Regions from separate parts of the Peribacillus sp. R9-11 genome, predicted to be linked through region 2. Evidence: a T-box and tRNA genes for the amino acid it is inferred to sense, from the RefSeq annotation. Region 2 holds a T-box; the other holds one or more tRNA genes.
What was found. The T-box of region 2 lies ahead of RE409_RS20115 (valine--tRNA ligase). A T-box ahead of a tRNA ligase gene usually reads a tRNA of that ligase, here a tRNA-Val.
Positions count from the first base shown of each region.

Region 1: it has a tRNA-Val gene. The T-box ahead of RE409_RS20115 (valine--tRNA ligase) is inferred to sense a tRNA for this amino acid. The anticodon was not compared.

Region 1 covers NZ_CP133763.1:1,459,918-1,475,850, reverse strand. The annotation lists gene RE409_RS07120 (CaiB/BaiF CoA transferase family protein) at 1-416, opposite strand, end outside; gene RE409_RS07115 (DHH family phosphoesterase) at 938-1,879, shown strand; gene RE409_RS07110 (hypothetical protein) at 1,963-2,091, opposite strand; gene RE409_RS07105 (aliphatic sulfonate ABC transporter substrate-binding protein) at 2,266-3,279, opposite strand; gene RE409_RS07100 (ABC transporter permease) at 3,315-4,073, opposite strand; gene RE409_RS07095 (ABC transporter ATP-binding protein) at 4,006-4,848, opposite strand; gene RE409_RS07090 (YhgE/Pip domain-containing protein) at 5,242-7,344, opposite strand; gene RE409_RS07085 (type 1 glutamine amidotransferase domain-containing protein) at 7,791-8,315, opposite strand; tRNA gene RE409_RS07080 (tRNA-Val) at 8,729-8,800, opposite strand; gene RE409_RS07075 (hypothetical protein) at 9,007-9,228, shown strand; gene RE409_RS07070 (phosphatidylglycerophosphatase A family protein) at 9,255-9,812, opposite strand; gene RE409_RS07065 (alpha/beta hydrolase) at 10,001-10,723, shown strand; gene RE409_RS07060 (YjcG family protein) at 10,816-11,331, shown strand; gene RE409_RS07055 (GNAT family N-acetyltransferase) at 11,336-11,761, shown strand; gene RE409_RS07050 (hypothetical protein) at 11,923-12,186, shown strand; gene RE409_RS07045 (spore coat protein) at 12,423-12,908, shown strand; gene RE409_RS07040 (hypothetical protein) at 13,062-13,253, opposite strand; gene RE409_RS07035 (ATP-dependent helicase) at 13,410-15,683, shown strand; gene RE409_RS07030 (sporulation-specific transcription regulator SpoVIF) at 15,751-15,933, opposite strand, start outside.
Region 2 covers NZ_CP133763.1:4,126,927-4,142,859, forward strand. The annotation lists gene RE409_RS20075 (rod shape-determining protein) at 1-602, opposite strand, end outside; gene radC (RadC family protein) at 751-1,425, opposite strand; gene RE409_RS20085 (Maf family protein) at 1,486-2,055, opposite strand; gene RE409_RS20090 (hypothetical protein) at 2,238-3,209, opposite strand; gene RE409_RS20095 (prepilin peptidase) at 3,552-4,304, opposite strand; gene RE409_RS20100 (bifunctional folylpolyglutamate synthase/dihydrofolate synthase) at 4,758-6,041, opposite strand; gene RE409_RS20105 (ATP-grasp domain-containing protein) at 6,141-7,082, shown strand; gene RE409_RS20110 (ATP-grasp domain-containing protein) at 7,051-7,911, shown strand; gene RE409_RS20115 (valine--tRNA ligase) at 7,993-10,644, opposite strand; T-box leader at 10,690-10,919, opposite strand; gene RE409_RS20120 (hypothetical protein) at 11,156-11,347, shown strand; gene ysxE (spore coat protein YsxE) at 11,404-12,483, opposite strand; gene spoVID (stage VI sporulation protein D) at 12,646-14,064, opposite strand; gene hemL (glutamate-1-semialdehyde 2,1-aminomutase) at 15,029-15,933, opposite strand, start outside.

The sequences.
Region 1 (15,933 bases), 2.7 Mb from region 2:
TAGCCAGGTAAATCTTTATAAGGGCCGGTTAAACCAAATCCTGTGATCGAGGCCATAATCAATTGGGGGTTGAATTCCTTTAATTCCTCATAACCTATCCCCATTTTTTCCAAGGTACCTGTCTTAAAGTTTTGAACCACTATATCCCCCGAAGACACCAGCTTACGGAAAATCTCTTTCCCTTTTTCAGACTTTAAATTCAAAGTCATGCTTTGCTTATTTCGGTTGGCGCATAAATAGTAAGCGCTTTCTCCTTGGGCAAACGGTGGACCCCAGCCTCTCGTTTCGTCACCTGATTCATGGTGCTCAATTTTAATTACATCCGCTCCCAAATCTCCGAGAATCATTGAACAAAACGGCCCCGCCAAAACACGGGATACATCGATAATCCGGACTCCATCCAAAGCTCCATTCATTTTATCACCCCTTTCTAACTGTCGGGATACACAAAAAGAGCCAGCAAAACCAACAATGTTATTACATTGAACGTTTCACTGACTCTTATCCATGGCTTGTCTACCGGCAAAGGAAGATCAAGTGAACAAAGTCAATTTTATAAATTCTAAGTTTAAACCAAGCCGGCTTTGCAGCAAGGTAACTTGCCGTCATCGGTTTGGTAAATTAAGTATAAAACTATTAATTGAATTTTGCAATAATTTTGTTCATTACTTAATAATAGCTAATTTAATTGTACCCCCCTCTAAACTGTTTAATTATGAATTTGAAATATTGACATTCCTAATACACTCTGAAATCTCTCTATACTCATCTTTATGGTGTTTGGAATTGCCTTAATAGTTGTGACATGTGATGATTAGAGTACCTATTTCTATATGTAAATATGATTCAAGAGTACTTGCTTTCTTTTCTTATTTAAATTTTTTAAAATTTAATATTGATCGGCGAGGTAATTAATGATTCAAAGGGAGATGGCAAAATGGAAAATATTAAAAACGAAATAGTCGAAGCCATCAAGAACTATTCTACTATTATCATTCACCGTCATATTAATCCGGACCCGGATGCATTAGGATCACAAGTCGGTCTACAACAACTAATTAAACATTCCTACCCTTCCAAAGAGGTTTATGTGGTAGGAGAAGAAGTGAATAGCCTGTTGTTTATTAGTAAAATGGAAGTTATCCCTGATAAAACTTACAAGGGCGCATTAGTGATCGTTTGCGATACTTCTAACACTTCACGCATTAGTGATTCCCGATATACACTTGGGGACATGTTGATTAAAATTGACCACCACCCCGAATATGAACAATTCGGTGACCTTTCTTGGGTTGACCCTTCTTATAGCTCTGCAAGTGAAATGCTTGTTGACTTATTTTTGAATTTTCCAGAGGATTTTAAAATAAACAAAGAAGCAGCTAAAGCATTTTATGCAGGGATAATTAGTGATACAGGGCGTTTCTTGAATGGAAATACTTCTCCTAGGACCTTAAAAACGGTTTCGCTCTTACGAACTTATAATTTTCAGCCAGAAAGAATCCATAACCTCCTTAATACAAAGACTAAAAATTCTTCAAGGCTTCAAAAAGATATTCTTATGAGCTTCAAAGTAACCGATAAAGGGGTAGCTTACTTTATTATGACAAAGGAACTGTTAAATAAGTATGGTGTAGACCGAGTAGAAGCTTCAAATTTAGTTAACACCCTTTCTTCTATTAAAGGAAACAAAATCTGGGCGTTCTTTATCGAATATCCGACGGAAATCCGTGTCAGAATTCGTTCAAGAAATATCCCTATCTCTTTAATTGCCCGGCAATTCAATGGAGGAGGGCATTCATTTGCTGCCGGTGCAACCATCCATTCGTGGGAAGAAGTAGATCATGTTATTGAGGCCTTAAATCAAGTTTGCCCAAAGTAAGCTAGAGAAAAATTGCCTGCTCCTAGGTAAAGTAAAAAGCCTCAAACCTATATCAGTCTAAGGCATGAGGCTCTCTCTACCATTTATTTTTTAACTGCCTTCAGCTCCACTTTACCCAGTTCATCTACTAAGAATGTTAAATTTTCAGATTTATCATAAGAAGTTATTGGGAAATTCACAGCAATGGTTGTTTGACTACTCTTTTGACTCATTTCAAACCTCTCCGCTTGATATTCGAATTCATCTATTACTTTCATATGATTTGCAAAAACATTTTCACATTACTATATAAACCGTATTTAACATTCAATATTTCTCAAATCTATTAAGGCGCACAAAAAAAACGCCCAAGGCCAAAAATCGGCTGAGGCGTTTTTTTACATTAATTACTTGGATACTTCTTTAAGAATAGATAAGTCAACCATACCCTTAATATCACTGCTAGGAACATATCCCGCTTCTTTGCTTATATCAGCCATTTCCTGAATAACTTGTTCATTAACTTCCGTCGTTACTTCTAAGCGTGAAAACGCAGAGGTAACTTCTTCTTTGCTTAATTCTTTTCCAGTTAGTTTCTTTAAATGCTTAATAACTAATTCTTGGCTTTCTTCAGGATTGTTTTGGATAAAATCCACTGCTTTTTTGTGAGCTTTCAAATAAGATGCGGCGAGCCCCTTTTTATCCAAGAACTTCTGACTTGCAGCCACTACCGTGTTTGGTGAATCTTTTCCCCATGCAAACTGATCCCAGTCAAGCACTAACTTTCCCTTTGCCTGGTTTTCCAATACGTATCCCCATGGTTCCTGGGTAGCTGCAGCATCGACTGATTTTTGGACAAAAAGTGCTGTTGTGTCAGCGGGTGCTGCCGCATATAACTCAACTGTTCCTCCGTTAGTAGTCGGTTTTAAGTCAACGTCTTGAAGCGCTTTTCTAAGCATGACATCCTGTGTGCTCCCTATAACAGGAATCGCTACTTTTTTACCGTCTAAATCTTTTAAATCCGTTACCTTGCTGCCCTCACTAGCCACAAGAACGGCCCCGCCATTAACAGCTCCAGAAATCAGGTGGTATTCCGGGTTTTTAACGTAAAAGTTAAGTAATGGACCAGGCCCAACTGTTCCGACATCAATAGCGTTTGTAGCCATTGCTTCCATAAATAGCCCACCATTGGCCACTGTTTTGGTTTCAATCTTAACATCTTCACCGAACTCTTCTTCAAAAAAGCCTTTTTCAAGTGCAATAATCGTTGCACTGTGAGTTAAGTTAGGAAAATATCCAATTTTCACAGTTTGTTTCCCAGTGCCTTTTCCCTCTTCTTTACTTGTGGATTGTGTGCATCCGCTTACTATTCCGATTAACAATACAGACATAATAAGGGCAAAAAATGATTTTTTCAGCATATTTCCCTCTCCTTTTAAAATATAATCTTATTAAACTACCGTTGATTTACTCCCCATTTCAGTTGAACATTTCGTTCTAGACGTGAGAAGACAACATTATCCACGATTGTTCCGATAATTGCGATAATGATCATTACGGAGATGACCAAATCCATTTGTCCGAGCGATCTACCCATTTCTAGCAATTGTCCAAGACCGCCGCCACCGCCAAGTAATTCACCTGCCATCAATGCACGCCAAGAAAATGCCCATGCAATTCGCAGCCCGGATATTATTTGTGGAACAGATGCTGGTAAAATCACGGTACGTAGAAAATGAAACCCGGTCGATCCATATGTTTTGGCAACCCGTTGATACAGCTGGGGCACATTCCGGAATCCACTGGTTGCATTAACTGTCATCGTCCAAGTTGCGCCGATAGTGACGATAAAGAGAATCGAAAAATCATTCAATCCAAACCAAATTATTGCTAAAGGGAACCAAACGATACTCGGTATGGACTGTAAAGCCGTCACGACGAATCCAAGCGTATCTTCAACCAGTTTAAAGCGCCAAATGAAATATCCTAATATCAGACCTATTATAATGGCAATCGTGAAGCCGATCAGGATACGGCCAAGGCTTTTTCCGATAGCATCGGTTATTTGTCCGCTAACTAGTCCATTAAACAGAGTTTCCAACACTTGAGTCAGGCTCGGAAACATGAAATCTGGAAGACTGGAAAGTCTAGATGTGACTTCCCATATCCCCGCTATCATCGCGATGAATATGATTCGTCTTAAAGCTGTAATCATTCCCCATTTCCTCCTTCAACACTTTTTCAATTTCCTCCTGCAAGATCGATAGAACCCTTTGTTCAGTGTTCAAAGTTACACTATCTGGCATAACTCCATCTTTCATGGATGGGACGGAAATCGTCTCTTTAATTTTCCCGGGACGGGTTGCAAAGACGATAATTTTTTCAGAAAGCTGAACAGCCTCACGAATATTATGGGTAACAAAAAAGATTGTCACTTTTGTTTTTCTCCAGATTTCGAGCAGCTCTTTATGCAAGACCATCCTCGTTTGCTCATCAAGCGCAGAAAATGGCTCATCCATCAACAGAATATCCGGTTCCATAACCAGCGCTCTTGCAATGGCTACCCTCTGTTTCATGCCCCCTGAGAGCTGATGTGGATAGGAATCCACATAGCGGCTGAGGTGAACCATTTTTAAAATGTCTAATGCCTTCGATTTCGCCTCTTCTTTGGGCATTTTCTTTAACTTCAATCCGTATGTAACATTTTCAAGTACCGTTAACCAAGGAAATAACCCTGCCTCTTGAAACACTACGACTCGTTCCGGTCCTGGCTTCATCACCTTTTTTCCAGCTACACGGATCTCCCCTTTATCAGCCTTATCCAGACCAGCAATTAGATACAGGAGTGTCGATTTACCGCAGCCTGATGGCCCAACAATCGAAACGAAGCTTCCTTTCTCCACCTCTATGTTAATCTCATCGAGCACCTTTATGCTTTCTTTCTTTTCATTCAAAAAACTTTTTTCAATTCCATCTATTGTTAAATACATAAAGTCACCCCACTTTTAAATCGCATTGATTTACTAAACATTATTTCTTAATAATGATTAATCCAATGGTTTTTGTCAACTATAAAAATGCAAAAATTCTAATTTATCGGTATTTTTCAATCAACTCTTTTTATTGTATAAATAAAACAATACTACTTAATTTCGTAAGAAACATTATTCTAGTTCCAACCCATAAATAGACAAATAGCCTGAGACCCTTAATAAAACAAAGATCCAGACTATTCTGCAATGATTATTTTTGTAAACGCGCAAACCTTTCACATTTAAGAAAAGTAGTTGGACCAATTTCTAGCGCAAACATACTTGACAGACTTCAAAGACTACCCTACCTATTTGACGAACTGGAGACATACATATATTCTCGTTTCTATTTTAAAAAATTCTGCTTCCATATAATTTATCCTTCATTTTTTGCGTTCTAGCATGCAATGGTTTCTTCAGAACGATACCTAAGATGAGAGTGATTATTAAAAAGAGAAATAAGACAAAAATATCCTTGCCAGCGACACTCCAGGTTATTCCCCCAACCGATTCACGAAGTAAACCAACTGCATAGGTGAATGGCAAGAAGGGATTGATATGTTGAAAAAATGGTGGTGTCACTTGAATAGGGAAGGTCCCGCCTGAACTTGATATTTGGAGGACCATTAAGACAACACTTATTCCCTTTCCCACATTTCCAAGAACTGAAACAAAGGTGTAGACAATGAGTGTAAATACTGTACTAATCAAGACAGAAAACACGATGTACTCAAATTTATCAGCTACATATACATCAATTAGGATAATATTGCCTATAGAAACACTGAGTGCCTGCATTAACCCAATGATGAAGAATATTAGGTACCGCCCAATATATATTTGATACGGGCTGTAAACTTTATGAGAAACATCCACGCTTAGCATGGAAATTAATATTGTGCCACCCACCCAAAGTGAAAGTGCGGTGAAGAATGGGGACATGGCTGATCCATAGTTTGGAATCGGAAATAAACTGTGTTTATTGAGTAGCACTGGTTCTGAAAAGAAGTCGCTTTCTTGCTCGATGTCATTTTTTAAGAAAGCAATCACTTCTTCCATGTTATAAGACTTATCGATTTCTCTCATTTTAGCCGCTAGAGCCTTTATTTTCGTTTCGATTTCTGGAAACTTATTCTGTAACTTATCGATTTCTCCTGTGCGAGTTTCCAACGTTCGATTGGTCTCATTTAACAGTGTCCTTACTTCGGGAAGAACCTGGCTACCCTCTTCCATTGTGAGCTGAACTTTTTTCAATATGGAATCCGTTTCATTCCAAATTTCATTGAATTTTGGTCCTGTTTCCTTTGAATAGTTATCCTGGAAGCTTGCCAAGACTTTATCATTGTTCTCACCAAGATCTATAAGTGAGCCAAAGGAACGGTTATTCAGCGCTTGAAGTTGATTCGAAGCATTATCCCGCAGATTATCCATTAGCTTTATTTCTGGTTGAAGCCAGTTATTCTCACTAAATTGATTGACTCTCACCAATAAATTATACATACTGTCCAACAGGTACAACTCTTTTTTTATCCTCGTTATCCCTTGTTCAACTATCTGATCCACTTCATCGCTAGGCAACTCCTGATTCGTTAACCGGTTTGCTAGCACTAAAATAGATTCATTATCGCTTCTTACATTTGCAAGATCATTTTCTAATAGTGGATTGATCCCCTCGAATGCCTGCCTTGTTGAATCTACATAACTAGAAACGTCTGACACTAATTTGTCTTTTTGTGACGTTATTCCTTCAATTGAATCCAGACCATCATTAACCATCTTAATGATGTCTTCAGCCCTTTTTACATGTGTTTGGACCGTTTTGATATTTTGCTCAAGCTCAGGCAGTTTCTCCTCTAATAAATACACCATATTCTTCATTTTTTGAATGGTCGGTAACTCATTTTGCAACGTGATTCCCAGTTCATTAAAGATTGAAAGGATACTCCCGCTAGCTGTTTTAATAAAGCTTTTGCTCACATTGTCCACAATACTATTAGCCCCTGCAGCAGTCATTTTAGGAGCAATGGAATTGATTTTTTCATTAACATAGTAATCAATCTCCGCTTTAATGGGGTCATCTGTCATGATGGTCGCAATATGTTCTGAAAAATCAGCTGGAATGATGATAGATGCGTAATAATCTCCCTTTTTCACCTTTGCAATGGCATCTTTTTCTGTTGTGAATCTCCAGCCTAAATCTGAATTCCCCTTTAGCCCCTCTATAACTTCATTGCCTAAGTTCACGGCTTTACCATTTAACTCTGTACCTTTATCATTATTGGAAACACCGACAAGGATTCCTTCCGTATTTGCATAAGGGTCCCAAGAAGCAACAATGTTAAACCAAGCATAAATAGACGGGATAAACATTAGAAAAACAACAACGATACAGACAAACAAATTCCTATAAATACTTTTTAAATCGTCAATGAAAATTTCTCGAATATTTTTCAAACCTTACCCCCGCGCAAATAGTTTTTTGTTACTATTATTCGAAAAATAGTCTCGATCAATACTAAGTAAACATATCCATAGTCTTTCCCCATATTGAAAAGAAGCCGGTGTCGATAACGACACCCGCTTCTTAGAGTTTTGACTTATTTCTTTTTTTTGACTTATTTCTTTTAATAAAGAATTGCTAGTTGGTACGAATACTTTTTATCCTCTTCTGATTTTTACCTTACCTTCAAACATCTCAATAACACTTCCCAACCAGTGCCCAAGGCCCTTGTTTACTGTATCCTGAATTTTACTGTATAGTCGGTTACAATTTTGAGACCATAATTACTAACATTTCGGGTTCGTTCTTTATTATATTTTCTAAAAATTAATCAGAAATTCATTGATAAAAAAGTGATTTCTCCATGAGGAAAAACCACTTTTTTTTGTCATATTATGTTTTAACGTTTTTCAATTACTTTTATCAATTCTCTTAAATAATCTGGAAGATCTGGAGGACGTCTGCTGGATACAAGATGTCCGTCTACTACAACAGCCTTATCTATCCATGTTGCCCCGGCATTCTCCATATCATCTCTAATACCAGGTGTACTCGTAACATTCTTCCCCTGCAAAATTTTAGCAGAGATTAAGACCCATCCTGCATGACAGATTTGTCCGATTGGCTTTTTACTTTCTTCCATGTTCTGGATAAGTGTAATCACTTCAGGAAAACGACGAATTTTATCAGGGGCCCAACCTCCTGGGACAAGGATGGCATCATATTCATCCGCTTTAATACTACTATATGCAAAATCTGATACAGCAGGCACACCATATTTTCCAATATATGTTTCATTTGCCTTTTCTCCAGCGAGGTGAACAATCGCTCCCTCTTCTTTTAAACGCAAGATTGGATACCAGAGCTCTAAATCTTCGAAATCATGGTGCACAAGACTGATAATTTTCTTTCCTACTAATCGCATGTAATCTCTCCTTCTTTATTAAAATACATGGTTCCCCTTCACTTTACTATCCTTCCACATATATTGCCCTTTCCTGCTACCAGCTAACCTTTTAATATAACAATGAAAGTATCTATTTTTGCTACTCTATTCCCACAGTTATTTTACCATTTAATTACCTTTTTAATATTTTCCTTGCAATTGAATTTTTAGTCTTTCATGATTTTTTCTCCGAAACTAGCATTTCCTCCTACAGAAATTTACATTTTCAAATATCTATTATCGACACTGTTCCATTCTATTCTATTGACATAGAAAACCCCCGAACAAGATATTCGAGGGTAAGGTTTATACGTAACGATCTTCTTTGTATAGTAAAATGATAAAATAAAAAACGGCAAAAACATTGCTTAACAATGCTTCCGCCGTTCGGATGACCTGTGAGGGATTCGAACCCACGACCCCTTCCCTGTCAAGGAAGTGCTCTCCCACTGAGCTAACAAGTCGTATGTATTATTTAGCTTGTTCTACTACTTAAGTACATAATTTATTATAAGTTTTTTTAATAAAAAGTCAACGAATTATTTCAAAAAAATTTTATGTTTATCTTTAAAGGAATTTCTCTACCAAAAATACGAACTAGCGTTCTTTTTTATTTGCATAAAAAACATACGTTCGCATATAATAAAAGTAAGCTAAGGAGTGATAAAAAATGAAATATATTCTTCGTAAACATATGGAGGGAAATATTCCCTTAGAGATTATTTATCTTTCCGAACAAGGGAAGATTACCCAGCGGAAAATTCAGGTGCTTGAAATAAATCCAGGACATATTCGTGCCTATTGTTTTCTAAGGCAGACAAAACGAACATTTAAAATGGACAATATTCTTTCTGCCCGCCTTATTAAACCTAGGTATGATAGATCCGGATGAAAAATATGGTATTATTTCGTAAAAATTTAACCGATTAATTCTTCCTCTTCCTGAATGTTCTTTTCTTTCTCAGTTAATGATTCTTCTTCATCTCTTAGACGATGTGCTAATCTTGAAGCGGCACTCGCAGCAATACTTGCAACGATATCATCCAGGAATGTATGAACGACTCCTTCTTGCTTCTTATCCAGTTCGTGAATGACACCTATTTTATTTTTATCTAAATGTCCAAAGGTTGTTACAGCAATGCTTCCGTAGCCTAGAACTGCACCAAAGGCAATGGTTTCATCCACTCCGAACAAGCCTTCATCCGATTCAACAATTGATTGCAGCGGTTCTGATAACTTCTTTTGCTCAGCAAGTTTATCAAGCTCCACACCGACTAAAATAGCATGTTGAATTTCCCTTTTTAAAAGAACGCGCTCTACGCTGCGAATGCATTCCTCCAATTTCAAATCAGCTTTGTAAGGGAACTGCAATTCATATACAATTTCTGCAATGGCTTCCACACTGACACCACGTTCTATTAATGTTTGCTTGGCCGCTCTTGTTACTTCCCTGCTGTGTACGTGTACATCTGTCATTTCTCTGCCACCTCTTTTTTTGTAATATTTTTCTATATCCTTTCATTATAGCATCTTATATTTCAAATTTTCAGAAAATAAAATGAAATTTTTCTATTTGAAATTCTTGTCACGAGAAAAAGATGCGAAGCTGTGATAAAATAGCCAAGTAAGTGGTTTTTCATTATTAATTATAGAGGTGCGGAAGAATGAGTTTACGTAAAGGCACGATAAAAGAGTACATGTTTAAAAGTGAAGCTTTAGCAGAAGAATTGGAGCTACTTGTTTACTTGCCTGCTAATTTTTCTCCACTATATAAATATTCGCTTGTCATTGCTCAGGATGGCCGTGATTACTTTCAGATGGGACGGATTGGTCGCGTAGCCGATGAACTATTAGGGAACGATGAAATTGAGAATATCATCGTCGTCGGTATTCCTTATAAAGATCGATTTGACCGCAGACGTAAATATCATCCAGATGGGGAACAGCACGTTGAATACATACGTTTTCTCGCCCATGAACTTGTTCCGTTTTTAGATGATGAATTTCCAACCTATCAAATGGGGCATGGTCGTGCTTTAATCGGTGACTCTCTTGGTGGCACTGTTTCTTTATTGGCTGCTCTTCAATATCCTCATACATTTGGGAAGTGCATCATGCAATCTCCTCTTGCAAATGAAGCAGTATTGGATGCCGTCCGTAATTTTGAGAATCCGCATCTCCTAGAACTTTATCATGTAATTGGGACCGAGGAAACCGATGTTCCCACGACAGATGGAAATCGGGCTAACTTTATAGAACCTAACCGGGAATTGCATAAATTATTAAACCAAAAAGGATTTCCTTGCTTCTATGAAGAATTTGAAGGTAATCATACCTGGAAGTATTGGCAGGCAGATTTAAAAAGAGCACTATTGGAAATGTTCTAACAAAACTAGAAACCCTTCTTTTAAGAAAGGTTTCTATAAAACATATCCAAATACAATATTACAACTATTAAAAATTTCAGGAGGTTTCAATTATGAAATATGGTGTTGCAATTTTCCCTTCAAAAAAACTTCAAGATTTAGCTAACTCCTATCGAAAACGTTATGATACGAAGTACGCTTTCATTCCACCACATATTACACTTAAACAAACGTTTGAAGCTACGGATATGGAAATTTCTACAGTTGCAGATCGATTAAAAGACATTGCAAAAAAATTCCAGCCTTTTAAGTTAAATGTAACGAAAGCGAAGTCTTTCCAACCCGTGAGCAATACAATTTATTTTAAAGTCGAATTATCCGAGGAACTTCAAGAGCTGCATGTAGCACTTCACGATGAGAAATTTTGTAAAAGTGAAAGTGAACATGCCTTTGTTCCGCATATTACGATTGCTCAGGATTTATCCGATAATGAGCACTCTGATGTTTTAGGCCAACTTAGTATGCTAGATGTTAGCCAGGAAGAAGAAGTAAAGCGAATCCACTTATTGTACCAGCTTGAAGATGGGGCATGGACTGTATATGAAACATTTAGATTAGGAGCTGAATAATTTCGTGTTTGTAAAAATTGCCGAGAACACCCAAGAGCGTGAGTATGCTTATATGATTAGAAAAAAAGTATTCGTCGATGAACAAAATGTCCCAATTGAAGAAGAGATTGATCAATACGAAGAAGACTCCACTCACTTCGTTTTATATAATGAACAAGAACAGCCGGTTGGGGCCGGGCGATTCAGGGTCATTGACGGCGTTGGTAAGGTCCAGCGCATATGTGTACTTTCAACAGAACGAAAAAATGGAGCTGGTGCTATGATTATGAGTGCTATTGGGGAATTTGCCGAACAAAATAAAATTCCTCAATTAAAGCTTGATGCTCAGCTACACGCGATTCCTTTTTATTCGAAACTAGGTTATCAGATTGTTTCCGATGAATTTATGGACGCTGGCATACCCCATAAAACGATGAAGAAAAACATTTAATAATACAAAACGCTGTCCATCCATTTTTCTGGATGGGCAGCGTTTTTTTTTGTTTTCACGAGTTAATTTTTAAATCTTTTAAAAAAACCGTTTCCGTTCAATGGCAATCTTCGCAAATATACATAGTCTATATATAGAAAGCAAGAAGGAGGGAAAATTTTATGAGTAACAATGAATTTAACCTGGAGGAGTCTCAAAAAAGACTAATGGAACTGCTGGTTTCACGGACTTTGAGAAAAAATGGTTTCAAAAAAGAGAAAGTTGATTTGTCTGAAAAAGAGAGAAACAACTTAAAAGAAACCATCCGCTATTTACAGGAACAATCACAAATTCTCATAAACCAAGAAAAGAAAATCACGGAAAATGATGTTAACCCAGTAACAAATTCTTATCAAACCAAATATAGGGATTCGAAAGATAAATAACTTCACCATTATTTATCTAAAGAAACCTTACTTGCTGGAGAATTAAGTAAAACTAGACCTAGCAACACTTACATTTCATTCCTAAAGTTCCAGCTTCGTTATAATTTCATCCCCGTCTCACTAATAATTTTCTTAAGTATTAAAAAATAGACGAATGAATTGATTTATTCGTCCAACCAGATTAACCATCCAAGCATATTTTAATAGGGAATAAAACCTAAGGAGGAAAAAACGACATGAACCAAAATGTATTTCGTAGCAACTGTAACACTCATGAAGACTCTGACAGATCATGGTCGGCTCTAGATTCCGCTTCACGCCATCCCTTAACAGGATTCTGCAACGAAGAAAACCAGATTGAACAAGAGGCAAGACAGGAGAATTCTCAACTTCAACTTTCTGAAGAACTAATTTACATTAAAGATTCTTGTAATGTAAATGTTACTTCTACAGATGTTAAAGCGGCACTTTCATTACAAGCGGCTCTACAAGCAGCAATTGCGGTCATCGTAAGTATTTCCATTGCAGATTCTGAAAATGCTGATCGAATTACCCAAGAGTTAATTCAATCTTCTAATGTAAGACAAATTACACGCCAAAAAACGATTGTTGAAAACAGCCGTGATATCGATATTACAACAACTGATGCAGATATCGCTATTAACATCCAACTTTTACTGCAATTGTTGTTAGCTTTAATTGTAGAAATAGACATTCTTTAAGAAAGAACAAAAAGGACACTTACGTGTCCTCTTTTGTTTTTATTAAAGATTTACACTACTTCGTTAAAATCCCCCCTATTCCTGTTATTTCAGCCGTTAGTACTTCTTTCTTCCTCATCCCGATTTGAATCTTATAAGTTCCTGTTTCATTTGTTATTTCCTGGTTTTGGTAATAAATTTGGTATTTTTTTCAAAATGATCCGTTGCGTCTTCCATAACTTGATTATAACGGATAGGTTGAATGGGTGCTGTTTCTTTCACATTTCTTACATTCTCTGCAGCCTTGACTATCCGGTTGGCGTATTGAATATAATCAAATTGTGTTACAGGTGCTATGTATCCCATCGTTATCCCTTTCCATTATAAATAGAAATAATGTTATTTAATTTACTTACCCATCTGGGATGATATTGAAACATCATTTTCACATTCTTATTTTACTAATCTTCTGGTATGATGAATATTGCCGATATTTTTAATAGATTAGAGGTATCCATTTATATGAATCAAGCAAAATCTGGCAATGAAATCGTACATTTACATACTGTTTCAGCTGGTGAGCTGCAGACACTTTTTGAAAAAGGAAAACGTGACCAGCTTTCTTGTATCATTTGTCATAAACCATTAAAATTATTTATCGGGATCCATGAGACACCCTATTTTTATCATAGTGACCCTTCACGGTCAGACTGTGAAGTGCCAAATTTGGAACCAATAAATGAGGATAAACCATTAGAATATATGGAACAGAATGGGTTTAAGATTCCTAAATCACGGACCATTACTGAAACGAAAACAATTACTGAACCTTACCTAAAAAGCCGAACGATTACAGGTAACCCGCCTTTTACAGATAAACCTTCTATCCTAGAACAACTAGAAGTCCCTTACTTTCAAGAATTATCCGCACGAGGAGTAGTACTCGATTCGGAGCAATTAAAAGCAGTAATGACGATTGATGGACCACTTCTTGTCCTATCAGGAGCCGGCAGCGGAAAAACTCGGGTATTAACTGTTCGGACTGCTTATATGCTAACGGTAAAAAAGATCAATCCAAAAAGTATCATGCTTGTAACCTTTACGGCGAAATCCGCCAAGGAAATGCAACAGCGCCTGCTAAGCTACCCTTATATGACTCCTTCCCTTGTTTCTCAAATCGTTAGTGGTACCTTCCATAGTATCTTTTATAAAATACTGATTTTCCATGAGCCAACCAAATGGCAACGGGATTTACTATTAAAGTGGGATTGGGAGAAAGAAAAAATATTGAAACAGGCTGGTCGAGAATTGGAACTCGATGATAAGGAATTTGCATATGATCAAGCTCTTCAGCAAATTGGTCTTTGGAAAAACTCATTGGTTTTTCCAGACGATATCAAACCGAATGACGAATGGGAAAAATCCTGTCTATTTTTATATAAGAATTATGAAGAATATAAAGAGCAAACAGGAAAATACGATTTTGATGATATGCTTGTCGGCTGTTATACATTTTTTAAAAATCACCCAGAATTTTTAAAAAAGTATCAGCAAAGGTTTCACTATTTTTTAGTTGATGAGTTTCAGGATATAAATAAAGTTCAATATGAACTGATAAAACTTCTTTCGGCTGAATCAAAAAATGTTTGCGCCGTCGGAGATGACGATCAAGCCATCTATTCATTCCGTGGGAGTGATCCGAAATATATTCTAAATTTCAATTACGATTTCCCCGGTTCTCAAGTTGTAAAACTAACCGAAAATTACCGGTCTTCACATGAAATTGTCGCTACAGCCAACCGGATGATTAAGCGCAATCAGCACAGAATGGAAAAAAAGATGCGTGCACAGCATAATCATGGCAATCCTCCTGTGTTATTTTATCCTCATGATGAGGAATTAGAGGCCACGATGATTGTATCCGATATCCAGGAAAAAATCGCCAAAGGAGCAAACCCTGGTGACTTTGCAGTTTTGTACAGAACACATACAATGTCGCGGGCCATTTTTGAAAGACTAGCAGCTTCAAATCTGCCCTTTGTAATTGAAAAAGATGCGGATTCGTTTTATCAGCGCCGAGTGATTCGAGGTATGCTTGCCTTCATGCGTTTGAGTCTATTTCCTCAGGATAGCAAGGCAGCATCGGATGTCCTTTCTTCATTATTTTTAAAGCAAAGTATACTACAGGAATTAAAGGCACAGACGATACTTCAGGATTGTGATTTTATTGATGCATTTGCTTTTGTTAAAACGGGACATGCTTTTCAGGAACGGAAATTAAAGACGATTCCGACACAAATCCGTGCTATAAAAAGTATGTCACCGCTCGTAGCTTTAGAAATCATCGAGAAAGATTTAGGGTATCAAGAATATGTAAAAAAACGCGGAAATGAAGCCAATCTCGAAAAAGGTTCTGATGATATCCGCGACCTAAAAGTGGCTGCAAACCGTTTTCCAACCGTCGCCTCCTTCCTAGACCATGTCGACCATATGACAGCCATGGTCCAGGAGGTTAAACAGCTGTCAAAACATTTTAAAGATGCCATACAACTAACGACCATACACCGTTCCAAAGGGCTTGAATATCAATCTGTTTACGTTCTTGCTGCTGTCGATGGCAGCATTCCGCATGACTTTGCGCTTGAATCATACCGGAAAGGGGAACTTGCACCTCTTGAAGAGGAAAGACGCTTGCTCTACGTAGCAGCAACCCGGGCGAAGAAGGATCTTTACCTTTCCGTCCTGCAAACTAGACGCGGACGAACCGCCCACCCTTCACGATTCTTAAAGTTTTGACCCAAGGTTAACCTGTAACTAGATATTAAAACAGGGGGCTGCATCTACCGCAGGCCCCTGTTTTTGATTATTTTTTATTTATCATATTAGAAATCGTCCCGAAATCCAGTTTATTCCCTTCAGCTACGATGGAGTGAACAATTTTATCCTCCATTTCCTTAGTAACAGGTTTATTAGCTATTTTCGAAACACGTTTAATAACGCTCCTTACAGTAGATTCATCTTTAAAATTGGCACCCTGTAGAGAGTT
Region 2 (15,933 bases):
ATTAGATTGTAGTTCTTACGAATGTAAACGATAATGGCATCATCCATCTCGTCACCAGCAATGCGAATTGATTGGCTTGTTACAATTCCACCAAGGGAAATAATCGCTACTTCCGTTGTTCCCCCGCCAATATCAACGACCATGCTGCCTGTAGGTTCCCAAACAGGAAGATCAGCTCCGATAGCTGCTGCAAACGGTTCTTCAATTGGATAGGCATCACGAGCTCCAGCTTGTCTAGCTGCATCGATAACTGCACGCTGTTCAACTGCTGTAATTCCAGAAGGCACACAAATCATGACATACGGTTTGTTACCGAATACGCCCTTTTTTTGAGCTTCTTTCATATAATACTTCATCATTGTAGCCGTTGTTTCATAATCGGCAATAACTCCGTCCTTCATCGGGCGAAGGGCAACCACGTTTCCAGGTGTACGACCGATCATGTTTTTCGCATCATTTCCGACTGCGACAATCTGTTTTGTATCTGTTTGCACAGCAACAACAGATGGTTCACGTACGGCAATTCCTTTTCCTTTTACATAAACAAGCGTATTAGCTGTTCCTAAATCAATTCCTATATCTCTAGCGCCAATTCCAAACATTATGGTATCTCCCTTTCGTAAACAAAAATGCCTTTTTATAAGTTCAAATAATAATTTGTCGTTTTTTGACAATAAGAGTTTTGAAAAAGTTTCCTCTTTTAAAAATCATAAACAATATTATATCGTATCATCAAAAATTTTGATAGTGTCATAAATAACCTTTTTCCTTCAAACTAACATATTTGTGCTCCCCAATAATGATATGATCCAATACTTCAATCCCAATTATTTTACCACATTCGACTAATCTTTTCGTTACTTCAATATCTTCTCTGCTGGGAGACGGGTCTCCGGAGGGGTGGTTATGAAGACAGATGATAGAGGCAGCAGACCTTCTGAAAGCTTCTTTGAAGACCTCACGCGGATGCACAATCGAAGCATTGAGACTGCCGATGAAGACTGTCGTTTTATGAAGAACTTGATTTTTCGTATTTAAATAGAGACAGACGAAATGTTCTTGTGTCAAAAAACGCATTTCTTCCATGCAATAATTGGCACCATCTTCAGGAGAGCGGATCACATAGCGGTCTGGATCATTTAATTTTTGAATTCTCCTGCCAAGTTCGACCGAGGCTAAAATTTGAATCGCTTTCGCTTCACCAATCCCTTTAATCCCGGTCATTTCTTCGACAGAGGCTTCTTTTAACAGACGCAGACCCTCGAAAGATTTGATGAGACGACTAGAAAGCTGAAGAACAGATTCTTCCTTTGTTCCAGTCCTCAACAGCAGAGCAAGCAATTCTTGATTGGAGAGGCTTTGCGGCCCGTCTTGCAGGAATCTTTCGCGAGGCATCTCTTCTTTCGGGTAACCCCGCATTTGCATTTTTTCACTCAAAGCATCCACCCTTCCTTATAAAAGGGAGAGTGCCAGAGGAGAAATCTATTACGTCATGTCTGATTGCATCACCTTAAGTTCGCGAGCTAGTCTTGAAACCGGAAGTCCGACAACAGTGAAATAGTCCCCATTAATTTGTTTGACAAGAAGTGAACCGTATCCTTGAATACCATAGCCGCCTGCCTTGTCAAAAGGTTCGCCGCTGTCCAGATAACGTTCGATTTCAGCTTCTGACAGCTCCCAAAAAGTCACTTCCGTTTTTTCTGCAAATACTTTGCTGTGCTTACCGAATATAATAGCGACACCTGTGTACACTTCATGTGTTCTTCCTGATAACATCTCGAGCATTCTTTTTCCATCGGCACGGTTGATTGGCTTGCCCAATATCTCACCATCAAGGACAACAACTGTATCTGAGCCGATTACCCAGCTTTCCTGATGATCAGCCGCAATGGCTGCCGCTTTCCTAGAAGCTAATTCTTGTACCGCTTCTTCCGCACGCATGTTTTCATCAATACTTTCATCGACATTGGAATTCATACTTTCGAAGGGTATTTGAAGGAATTGTAGAAGTTCTTTACGACGCGGTGATGATGAAGCTAAAATCAATGGTTGCATAATAAAAAGTCACCTTTCTTTACATAGGGAGATACATTTCTATCCTATCAAATTATGGAGAAATCCACAATTATTGTTTACTAGGAATCGACAATGGCCGTATCTTATTTCCCGGAAAATAAAAAAAAGTTGTCATAAAGGGGAGCTTGTCCTGTTAAATAACTCCCCTAGATCATCAACTTTCACCCTGTTATTTTTTGGTAATTCAATAAAAAGTCAAGCAGACTTCCTTGAGCCTGTAAAAGATATTCTTCCTTTTTTGATGTTTCATATTCGGTTATCAACTTTGCCGCAGCTGATAGATTATTATTCATTTGGGAAAGTTCTGATGATAAGTTCTCCCCCTTTAGCTTTTCCATATTTTTTTTCAGAGTTTCCTCGTTTACTGTTGTTTCCTTACCCCGAAGCTTGGTTGCGGATGTTTCTGCTAATGAAGAATATACAGCCTTCATAGTGTCGAGTGTTTCCTCATCTTTTTGGCTTTTACTCGCCGCTTCAAAATTGATTTCCTTCCAATAAACGTCTACATCATATGACTTTAAAAACAATGCCAGCTCCTTACTTGCAGTTAGGCTCTCCGCTGATCCTAAAAATAAATAATAGCTGTCTTCTAATTTGAAAATTTCAGCAGGAACCTGCTTTTCAATGATTTTTTTTTGAATTTGTTTCGCCGCATCCTCGCTGCTGAATACACCGCCTTGTACAAGGAATGTTTTCAGCTGAGCTCCTTGTTCCATAGTTTCTGGTTTTGTATCCTCAGCAGGAGATGCCGTTTTGATAGAGGTCTCAACTGAAGTATCAGCTGCCTTTTCCTTAGTAATGGTTTTAACGGCAATTAAGCCAAGAATCGACCCGAAAAACACCGCGCAAATGACTGCAATCAAGAATGGTTTTATTGGTCTTTTGTCCGGACTATTTAACGTGCCAGTACCAAAACCGATAAGCTTCGGCATTTTCTTCTTTTTCGGGGCAGGGACCAATACAACCTTGTTCTCGATTGAATCATCCGGTAGAATCCATTCAAAACTATCATCAGTTTGTTCCTGCTCCTCACCCGCTGCCTCTTGATCTACATTCTTATTTTTATCGGCAAATACTTTTTCTTCCCCATTTATTTTTATCTTAATACCTTTGCTTTTTTCGGACTTGTCCACTTTTTTTCCTCCTCTCCTGATCATTTTTTCCATCCTATCATAGAGGCAAAAAAAAATAACAAGACTTTTGTCGTCTTGTCATTAATAGGTTTCGTCAAATTTCTCTATTCATATTTCCCTAAACTAAGGACATTCTTCAAAATGTATAGGTTCCGTTATTTCTGATCCTTTGCCGTCGCATAATTTGCATTTCTCACCTTAAATAAATTCCTAGTAAACTATGTCAGTTAAAATAGTAACCATGTCCTTTAAAATCAAAAACGCAAGATGTCCAGAAAGTTTTTGACAAATTTCATCAAAACAAGGATCGTCCCTTTATGAAATAGATTCCCCTAATTATTATCATCTTAAAAAGTGCACATACCACTGTAGAATGGACTCGCCCCAAAAATAAGCAGTCAATGTCCCAAAAACGATATACGGTCCAAAAGGAATCAGTGTTTTCTTTTTAATCACGCCTGTTAGCATACCGATGATGCCAAAAAATGCCCCATAAAAGCTCGCAAACAGAAACGATAACAGCACCAACTTCAATCCGAGTGCAAAACCAATCACTGCAAACAGCTTGATATCACCGCCACCCATACCTCCCTTGCTCACCACAGCGATTAATAGAAGCAAACTAAAGCCAACCGTGGCCCCTACAATTGAATCCCACCAAGGAGATAGTGGAAAGAGAACGCGTAGAAATAAAAAAATCACTGCAAAGAAAAGTAGTACCTTATCAGGAATGAGCATATAGGCCACGTCAGAAACAAAGATGATCATAAACAAAGAAATCAATGCCCAGGCAATCCAGAGTTCGTCCACCCTACCAAGGAATAAAGGAGCTGAAACAAACAAAACACCTGTTAGCATTTCTACAACCGGATAAAGGGGGGAAATCCTGGCCTCACAGCCACGGCATTTACCGCCTTGTATCACATAAGAAACAACTGGTAGTAACTCGAACGACGTCAAGGTTCGTCCACAAGATTGACAAGCAGAGCGCCGATTGGTAAATGAATTTCCTATAGGAACACTTAAGCCGACAACGTTATAGAATGAGCCTAAAATTAGACCTAGGGCGAAGAGAAAGAGATAGAAAGGCATCATTTATTTTACTTGCACTCGGAATCTATTTACTTCGATTGAATCCTTAGCATCAATTGTAAAAGTGCCTATATCAGAAATTCTAATTCCTTTTACAGAACATTCTACTTTGTCATAATCACCAGGGTTCTTCATAATTATTCATTCCTCTCGTTCTTTAATTTGCCATCTCTACTTCTGCCTTCAGTAGATCTCCCTCCTAGTAACTAGTGTATTTCTCTTTAGATTGCCGAATTATTCTTTAGTCCTATAGAATCAATACTTAAACATATTTTAACAAAAATACAGGATAATAGGGAATTGATATATAGGTTTTTATTAAAAGTAGTTTTCTTCTTTTAAGGCTCTGTTAAACGATTATGCTGATAGTTACCAAAAATAAAAAGGACCTTGAACAGGTCCTTTTTGTGAAAATAACTCATTTTGTCATGAAACCCGTTATTGATTATAGATCTATCAAAATTCAGATATAAATTCCCTCACAAGTGAAAGGAAATAAAGGGAACCTGTAATGACAAGAATCTCTTTTTCCCCTGTTTTCTGTCTCCCTTTCCTTATCGCCGACTGCCAATCCTTATCTATGCTTTTATTTTCATGACTGCATTGTTTATAAAGTTTTTCCGCATCAGCCGCTCGTTCATGGTTGAATTCGGTAATGATGATTTCAATCGCTTCCTTTTCCAGCATATGCAGCATCTGTGAATAATCTTTATCCCGAAATGAACTGAAGATAAATCGGTAAGTGTAATCTGGATAATGTGTCTTAAGTGTTTCTATCAGTACTTCGATGCCAGCAGGGTTATGCGCCCCATCAATGATTACCAACGGCTCGTCAGATATTTTTTCAAAACGGCCATTCCATTTCGCCTCCCCTATTCCCTTTCGAATGCTTTTTTCATCTATGCCTTCTATAACTAACATGACAGCAGCGACGGCCAGTGCTGCATTATCTATTTGGTGACGACCTAACATCTGAAGGTCAATATTCCGGATAGACCTATTATCAAGTGAGATTGAGAAGCTTTGCCCATGTTTACTTTGCTTCACATCATTCACATAAAAGTCCCTTCCTAATTGATAATAGGGTACGTTTGCTGAAGCTGCTTTTTCTTCGATTACTTTTGCTGGCTCCTCGGCCGTGACTCCACTGATAATCGGTGCACCACTTTTAATGATGCCAGCTTTCTCTGATGCAATTTCCGCAAGGGTGTTTCCTAGAATATTCGTATGTTCCAAAGAAATAGAGGTAATGATCGAAAGAAGCGGCTGGATGACATTCGTTGTATCGAGCCTGCCTCCAAGTCCCGTTTCCATTAGAACTAGATCGACTTCTTTTTTGCTAAAATAAGAGAATGCCATCGCTGTTAGGATTTCAAATTGAGTGGGTCCGTTCCCCGCACTATCCATCTCTTGTACAATTGGCCAGAGTTCCTGGAAGGCAGCGACAAAGTCATTGTCACTGATTTCATCTGTATTTATCTTCAGTTGTTCATTCATGCGTATTAAATACGGCGATGTGAAGGAAGCGACCCGAATTCCTTCTGCTAGCAGGATTTCTTTTATATAATGCAAGGTAGATCCTTTCCCGTTTGAGCCTGCAATATGAATATACTTTAGACCTTCTTGGGGATTACCTAATTTAGTTAATAATGTTTCCATTCGTGATAGGCCAAAATTCATACCTAATTGAACCTGTCGTTGTTCGAAAAAATGATTGATTTCTTTCATGGTCTTTCCCATTTATCAATAAGCCTCCTCTTTCTTTACACCGCTCTTATGCGTTAAAATTATTTTATCAATATATTAACGATTTACCTAGATGAAAGGTAGTGATTTACCGTGAAACCTTCTGCACTCCACTGTTGGATTGTCGTCAACGGCTATTTACAACATGATAAGTTTTCTAGTTTAGCTTTATTTATTAAAGAAGCAGCTGAAAGAAAAGAGATTTCGGCAACCCTTGTCCGTAATTCCGAACTTATTCCTGTAATTGAAAAAGGATTGCCTATGCTAAAAGGAAATTTTGAAAAGTTGCCTGATTTTGTCCTGTTCATGGATAAAGACATTCATTTGGCTCGCCATTTGGAATTGCTCGACATTCCCGTATATAACAGCAGCACAGCGATTGATATTTGCGATAGCAAAGCAAAAACGCATCAAGCGTTAGCAGGGCATGGCATTCCAATGCCGAAAACCTTATTTCCTCCGTTTACGTATGAAGGAATTGAAAGAATAAATGTGGATGCTTTTAAAGATATCGGCCTTGAACTTGGATACCCGCTTATCGTAAAGGAAGCATACGGCTCATTTGGTGAACAAGTGTATTTAATTCAATCAGAGGCTGAATTTTTGAAGACAGTCCATAAGCTTGGACACAAACCATTTATTATTCAAGAATTCATCGAGCACAGTAAGGGCCGTGATATTCGCGTGAATGTCGTCGGAGATCAAGTCATAGCTGCAATGCACCGCAAATCCGAACATGACTTCCGAGCTAACATGACAGTTGGAGGCCATGCATTACCATACAGCCCCACCAAGAAAGAAGCGGATCTGGCCATCCGATGTGCTTCGATTCTCGGTGCAGACTTTGCAGGCGTCGATTTATTGTTCGGTGAAGATGGCCCACTTCTATGCGAAGTGAATTCGAACTCGCATTTACTAAATATTTACGACTGTACTGGCATCAACATCGCTGATAGCATGTTTGATTATGTGTTGGACAAATTAGAAAAAGGAAGTATTTCAGATGAACAAACAAACAGGTTGGTTGATCTATAACCGTGATGATGCCGAAAAAAACAGAGGATACGGATACATAGACTGGATGCTCGACGAAGCTAAAAGGCTAGATCTTGATTTACATTTTCACTTCCGAGAAGACATCAAAATTGGTCATCGTTTCAATGAGTTGTTCGTGGAACATAAGCAACATCCTATTGAATTGCCAGACTTTGCGATTGTTCGGACCATCGATCCTTTTCTCACAAAACAGTTGGAGCAAGTGGGTATTGCCTGCTTTAACTCCTCTTTCGTATCCGAAATGGCGAATGACAAAGCAAAAACGCATCAATATTTGACCTCAATCGGAATTCCGATGGCCGATACCGTGTATTGCCAAGGAATGCCGAGTGCTGATGATATGGATTTCCCGTTCATCGCTAAAGAAGCCCATGGGCGCGGCGGGAAACAAGTATATTTGATTGAACACGCACATGATTTAGCCGAATTGTCGGAAGGAAATTGGATTGTCCAAAAGCCCTGCGTATTCGGCAAGGATATCCGCGTTTTTGTTATTGGTAAAAAAGTGGTGGCCGCTGTACTTCGAGAGTCCTCCTCCAGCTTCAAGGCAAATTATACGTTAGGTGGATCAGCTTCATTATATGAGCTGTCTGTACCTGAAAAAGCGCTTGTTGAAAGAGTAATCGCAGCTTTTGAGTTTGGCATGGTCGGAATCGATTTTATTTTTGCCGAAGATGACAGCCTAATGCTCAATGAAATCGAGGATGTAGTGGGTAGCAGGACACTTAGTGCACTAAGTGACATTAATATTGTAAGAGAGTATCTTATTTTTATTAAAGATAGAATTTCCTCTCAACCGGACATTTAATCACGACTGATTGAAGATTAATATTTATTAAACACAAAAAAGGATGAACCAGCATAATAGGCCGGTTCATCCTTTTGCATTTTACAGCTGTTTCAATTCGTTGATTCTGTGGATCACAGAGTCACGTTTTTCGCTGTAGTCTTTTTCTTTGGCACGTTCTTCATCAATAACGCTTGCTGGCGCCTTTTTAACAAAGCCTTCGTTCCCTAATTTTTTCTGTACGCGTTCGACTTCTTTATTAAGTTTGTCGAGTTCTTTTTCAAGACGTTTCACTTCTTCGTCGATATTGATCAGTCCTGTAAGCGGAAGGATTAGTTCAACACCAGTTACAACTGCCGTCATTGCTTGAGCTGGTTCTTCGACTTCGATGCCGATCGTCAAGTGTTCAGGATTACAGAAACGCTCGATATAGCTGCTGTTTTTCTGTAATGTTGCTAAGATGGACTCGTCTTTCGCTTTTAAAATCAAATTGATTTTTTTGCTTAACGGTGTGTTCACCTCAGCACGAATGTTACGAACGGAGCGGATGATTTCAACAAGCAGCTTCATTTCCTCGGCTGCAGCTGAATCTGTCAATTCTTCGTTCACTTCCGGCCAAGCAGCAACAGTGATCGACTCACCTTCATGAGGAAGGTTTTGCCAGATTTCTTCGGTAATGAATGGCATGAAGGGATGCAACAATCTCATCGTGTTATCTAGCACGTAAGCTAAGATTGAACGAGTCGTTTTCTTCGCTGCTTCGTCTTCGCCATATAACGGAAGTTTCGCCATTTCAATATACCAGTCACAGAAATCATCCCAAATGAAGTTGTAAAGCACACGGCCGACTTCACCGAACTCATAACGGTCAGCGAGTCTTGTTACGTTTGAAATCGTTTCGTTCAAACGCGTTAAAATCCATTTATCGGCTACAGATTTTTCACCGCTTAAATCGATTTCGTCATACGTCATGCCATTCATATTCATTAAAGCAAAACGGGATGCGTTCCAGATTTTGTTGGAGAAGTTCCAAACCGCTTCCACTTTTTCGGTGCTGTAACGAAGGTCCTGACCTGGTGAGCTGCCCGTTGATAAGAAGTAACGCAGGGAATCAGCACCGTATTGATCGATAACATCCATCGGATCGACTCCATTACCAAGCGATTTGCTCATCTTGCGTCCCTGTTCGTCACGAACAAGACCGTGAATCAGTACATCTTCAAAAGGACGTTCGCCCGTGAACTCAAGTGCTTGGAAAATCATCCGTGAAACCCAGAAGAAAATGATATCATAGCCTGTCACAAGTGCTCCGGTTGGATAGTATCGTTTAAAATCAACGCTATCTTTGTCTGGCCAGCCCATAGTTGAGAACGGCCATAAAGCAGAGCTGAACCACGTGTCCAAAACATCTGTATCTTGTTCCCAGTTCTCAGCATCCGCAGGCTCTTCATGTCCTACATACACTTCGCCTGTTTCCTTATGATACCAAGCCGGAATGCGGTGGCCCCACCAAAGCTGACGGGAAATACACCAGTCGCGAATATTTTCCATCCAGTGCAGATACGTTTTTTCGAATCGATCTGGAACGAAATGAACTTTTTCATCATCAGACCCTTTTTGAAGCTCAACTGATGTATCCGCAAGAGGTTGCATTTTGACGAACCATTGAGTCGAAAGATATGGTTCAACAACAGCACCGCTTCGCTCTGAGTGACCAACTGAGTGAAGGTGATCTTCTATTTTAAAGAGTACTCCTTCATCCTGAAGGTCTTTGACGATTTGCTTACGGCACTCGAAGCGGTCCATACCTTCGTATTTACCGGCCTTTTCATTCATCGAACCGTCTTCATGCATGACAAGGATGCGCTCCAAATTGTGACGGTTCCCAATTTCAAAGTCATTCGGATCATGGGCAGGTGTAATTTTAACCGCACCAGAACCGAATTCCATATCCACATAATCATCACCGACAATCGGAATTTCTCGACCTGTAATTGGCAAGCAAACCATTTTACCGATTAAATGCTTATAACGGTCATCTTCAGGGTGTACGGCAACAGCAGAATCGCCAAGCATGGTTTCTGGGCGAGTTGTAGCTATTTCAATTTCACCTGATCCGTCAACTAATGGATATTTCATATGGTAAAATGCGCCCTGAACATCTTTGTAAATAACCTCGATATCAGATAACGCTGTTTTCGTTGATGGATCCCAGTTGATAATGTATTCCCCGCGATAAATCAAGCCTTTGTTATAAAGGGACACGAATACTTCACGTACCGCTTTAGAAAGCCCATCATCAAGCGTGAAGCGCTCACGTGTATAATCAAGACCAAGACCAAGCTTTGACCATTGTTCACGGATATGACTCGCATACTCCTCTTTCCATTTCCATGTTTCTTCTACAAACTTCTCACGGCCTAAGTCGTAACGGCTTACGCCTTCTGCACGAAGCTTTTGTTCAACTTTTGCTTGCGTAGCGATACCAGCATGGTCCATACCTGGCAACCATAAAACGTCATAGCCTTGCATCCGTTTCATGCGAGTTAATATATCTTGAAGTGTTGTATCCCAAGCATGGCCTAGGTGCAGCTTACCTGTTACGTTCGGCGGTGGAATGACAATCGTATATGGCTCTTTTTTGTCATCACCTTTTGTTTCAAAAAACTTTCCATCAAGCCACCACTTATAGCGGCCTTTCTCTATCGTCTGCGGATCATATTTAGTCGGCATCGAAATTTGGTTCTCTTCCATAATCATTTCCTCCTTTTAAGGGCATAAAAAAAACTTCCATCATCACAAAAGGACGAAGGAAGTTGTTCGCGGTGCCACCTTTTTTCCGAAAAAGAAAAGAATCTTCTTCGGCTCTCAAATGGGATAACGGCTCTTCACCGGCCATCGCTACTAAATAACTTTCACGAAAACTGCTCGCGGACGACTTCTGATGCTGCCAACTTAGAAACCTCTCACCAACGGTTCCCTCTCTGAAAAGCGCATTTCATCTTACTATTTCCGGTCTTTGCATTCATTTATATTCATATGTAAAATCACTAAACGCATATAGTATATAGTACAAAAAAAACAGGGCTCCAGTCAATCATCTTTCGAATACTTTCTTAAAGTATTCTCACTTTAGGCTATTAAATCTTGTCATTCAGTCTTTTTCTTTATTCTATCCTCTAAGATAAGTTCCTGTGACGGCTTTCTCACCTTTTCCACCTCATACCCATAGAATATAAGAAGTCCTACAAAGGAAGGTAATAATATGAAACGAAAATATTCCCCTTATACTTTACCGCCTTGGATGAAAAAATTCCGCGGTGTTTGCCAGCAGTTCATTATCCCTTTTATAGTATTCCAAGGGTTGCGGACGCTGATTTTCCCTACTTTCTTCGATATGCTTCTGCTAATCGCATTTATTTTCTTAGCTATGTCTTTATATTTCGAATGGATTTAATTATTCCCCTACAGAAAAAAAATATACATGACTGGAGGTAATCCAATCATGTATATTTAGCTTGGGGGTGATTGCTCTTCTTTAACAGCTTCAGTAGCCGCCTTTTTCTTCTGTTCAATATCTTCGATTTTCATCACCATATATTCAATATTCTTCAGGAGCCAAAATTGCCGCTGCAGTTGGGTTACATTATCTAGTTCTGTTCTATGGCCTCTGCCGTCCGAATAATTCTTCACTATATCTAGAGCCGATCCCGGAAAAGCAAGATAGCTTTGCATCAGCAGCAATTCTTCTTCTTTTAACGGGAAATAACGGAGATAGTTATATAGCCAATCGACACAGTCATCACATTGGACAGGATAGGTCCTCGCCGATTTGACTAGGAATGGGAGTAAATCGAAATGAGGCGGTGCCGTATTCGAATTCTCGAAATTAATAAAGTAACCATATCCACGTTCATCATAAACAAAATGCTTTAATGAGACCTTTCCATGCGTGACAACAGTCCGGATTTTTTCACTTTCCTTAGTTTTTTCATACCACGTTTCAAACTTCTTAATCGAGTACCTCAGTGCCTGTGATATATCTGTGAAAAAGGAACAAACCGTCATTTCAAATGGAGACATATACCATTTCTTTTCACAGCTATCAATATACTCATCCATAAAATCCTTCTCGTTATTCCAGGAATCCAATGTTCGCTCATAATGAGATTCTCGTTCCTCAATATCCACTACTATTTCTTTTACAGACAACGCATGCATCCGGGCAAGCTCCCTGAACATTTGCTTATGGCTTTCATCACGCTCTCCGTTTCTCTCGTTATTCAACCAGGGCATCAGGTAATACAAACGACCATTATGAAGAACCGCATAACGTTGATCCATCGTTTGATAAATGGGAACAATTCGGTTATACCCGCGATGATACAGTTTTTGAACATTTTTGATAAAATCAATGCCGTTGTGCGGTAAAATGGACTTCAAGGCAAATGTACCGCGATCACTATAGACTTTTTTCACTCGTCCGAAATCCTCTATATATTGTACATATAGGGCATATTCTTTCAAAACTTCTCCTGTGTCCCTATCCCATTTATTAGTCTGCTGATTCTCGTTTCCCCTCACGAGACTCACTCACTTTCTCTAAAAAAACTCGCCAATTGGATTCCTATAGCCACCAAAGGCGTAGTCACATTCAATCTTAATTTCTTAGATTGTCTTTCGTTTATTAAATTACAACTCAATTACTATAGTAAAAAACAGGAGCAGTGCCATCTGCTCTGCTCTCTGCCGTACTTAATTTTTATAAGCAATCGCCTTCGGTATATAAATGACTTGCCCTTCATGAACGTTCTGATTCGACTCCAATTCATTGCTGAAGAGTATAGATTGAACAGTAACATCATAGCGCTGTGCCAAATCATCCAACGTTTCCCCTTGCTGAACAATGCAAACCTTCATCCTGACCAGTTCTTCCTCTTGTTTTCGTCCGAATAAATCCATAATGGATAAATGCTTATCCGCTTGCTCTGTCGTCTCTTTATCATCACGTTCCGAGGCTTTTTTTCTGCCTTTATAATTTTTAACTTCTTTGGCTGGTGGCTCTGGATTTTCTTTTCTTTTAAACAAATCCCTTATAGACGATTGGTGTTCCTCTTCGTTTGCTACTTTCACATGCTCATTGAGGATAGGACCTGCTTCATCAACAGCTTTTTCCTGCCGGTCGACTTCCTCGGATCCAAATGGCGATACAGGAGTCTTACTAACTGGGACATTTTGTTGATTACTTACATAAACCGATTCTTCTTCTTTCTTAATCTCCGGGTTCTCTACGGCTTTTACCAGTCTGCTAACTTCTGCTTCTAGATGCTCATCTTGAATGGATGACTCCGGAATCTTATCAATTGGATGACTATGGCGATCAATTAGGTAAATCACTTCTTCTTCCTCTTCGGCTTCTTCCCTGTTTACTTCTTCCCACTGCTCCTCTTCTGGATACGGTGAAACAGGAATTTCAAAAACTGGAGCATTATGCTGTTCACTTAAATAGATAGGCTCCTCATCATCTTCTTCCTCGGTTTCAGACACTCGTTTTGCCTCGGCAGAAAATGGCGTGTATAACTCTTCTTCCTGCTCATCACGAAACACCGGTTGAAAATCTGGGATTGGCGGGACCCCAGCCGCATATGGAATGTATGACTCATTTTCTTCGTCTGTTTCTTCTTGTTCCTCGGTTTCTGTTTCCACGACCTCCAGTTCCGTATCGGTACGTTCTTCCACATATGAATCATTATAAATTCCGGTTATCAACAAATCCGCCTGCAATTTTAAACAGTTATGCTCAGGTAGAGCATAATCAAAACTTTGAATCGAGACATCAATTTCATCTAATGAGGCAATCCGATTATTCGGAATCGTTATATCAACCGGAAAACGGTGTGTGAACTCATTGAGTCCATCGAGATTCCTCTCAACCTTTTGAACGGCTTTTGGCATAAAGGTCTGTGAAAACTCCTCTTGTTCACCATTTTCCGAGTCCTTGTATTCACCGCATAAATCTAACGAGCCTCGTATAAAAACATATTGATCACTTTCTTGAATCGTCACATTTGGATCGAGGGAAATGGAATATAGCTCAGCCACTTCCTGTCCCTTCTGGAACCAAACGGATTCCTCTAAAGAAAATCGTAAATACGATTCATTTTCTTGCGACAAGACAACTCCTCCTTTCAGCTTCAGGAAACGGTACCTATACCAATAACAATCTATGAAGAAAGGCTATTGATTATTCCTTAATTTCATTGGAAACCATCTTGCCCTTAAGCCCTTCATCTACTTTTATTCGGCCTTTCCGCCATTTAATTCGTCCTTCCTCCACTTTAATTCGGACTTCAACCATTTATTTCGGCCTTCTACCATTTATTTCGGCCTTCAACCACTTATTCGACCTTCAACCATTTATTTCGGACTTCATCCACTTTAATTCGGCCTTCATCCACTTTAATTCGGCCTTCTACCATTTATTTCAGCCTTCATCCATATATTTCGGCCTTCAACCATTTATTTCGGACTTCAACCATTTATTTCGGACTTCAACCACTTATTCGACCTTCAACCATTTATTTCGGACTTCATCCACTTTAATTCGGCCTTCATCCACTTTAATTCGGCCTTCTACCATTTATTTCGGACTTCAACCACTTTAATTCGGCCTTCACCATTTAATTCGGCCTTCACCATTTAATTCGGCCTTCAACCATTTATTTCGGACTTCTACCATTTATTTCGGACTTCAACCATTTATTTCGTCCTTCAGCCATTTAATTCGGCCTTCCTCCACTTTTATTCGGACTTCAACCACTTTAATTCGGCCTTCATCCACTTTTATTCGGACTTCAACCATTTAATTCGGCCTTCCTCCACTTTAATTCGGACTTCAACCATTTATTTCGTCCTTCAACCACTTTAATTCGGACTTCAACCATTTATTTCGTCCTTCAACCATTTATTTCGTCCTTCAACCATTTAATTCGGCCTTCCTCCACTTTCGGCCTACAAACTTTTTTTGGCCTACTTATTGATTAAAATTCAATAAAAAAACAGGCTACCTTTCTCCAAAAGTTTTTGGATAATGGTAGCCTGTTTTAAGAGTTTTATTAGTGTTTCAATTAGCTTTAGATTATTTTTTTAATTTCGCAAAAGCTTGTTCAGTTGCTGCAATGGTCTTTTCGATATCTTCATCACTATGTGCAGTAGATAGGAATAAACCTTCGAACTGGGACGGCGGCAAGTAGATACCTTGGTTTGCCATTTCCCTATAATAGGAAGCAAAGAACTCTAAATCAGAAGTTTTTGCTGTATCATAATTAACTACATCTTCATTCGTAAAGAAAAGTCCGATCATTGAACCAGCACGGTTAAATGTATGCGGAACACCATATTTTTTAGCAGCTTCTCCAATGCCTTTTTCGAGCATGTCACCTTTACGGGTAAACTCTTCATAAGATTCTGGAGTCAATTGGCTCAGCGTTTCAAGTCCGGCAGTCATGGCAAGCGGGTTTCCGGATAATGTTCCTGCTTGATAGATTGTTCCACTCGGTGCAATTTGTTCCATGATTTTACGTTTACCTCCGAAAGCTCCGACCGGTAAACCTCCGCCAATAACTTTACCAAGACAAGTCAGGTCCGGCTCAATGCCAAAATAGCCTTGTGCACAATTATAACCGACTCGGAAACCTGTCATAACTTCATCAAAAATCAATAGAGCCCCGTATTGGGTCGTCAAGTCGCGCAGGCCTTCCAAGAAACCAGGTTGTGGTGGCACGACACCCATGTTCCCCGCAACAGGCTCCACGATGATACAGGCGATGTCTTCGCCAAATTGCTCAAACGCATATTTTGTTGCTGCAAGATCATTATATGGCACTGTAATTGTATTTTTTGCAATGCCTTCTGGTACACCCGGGCTATCTGGTAGACCTAACGTTGCAACGCCAGATCCGGCCTTAATTAACAAGGAATCACCATGTCCATGATAAGAACCTTCAAACTTCAGGATTTTATCACGGCCAGTATATCCTCGTG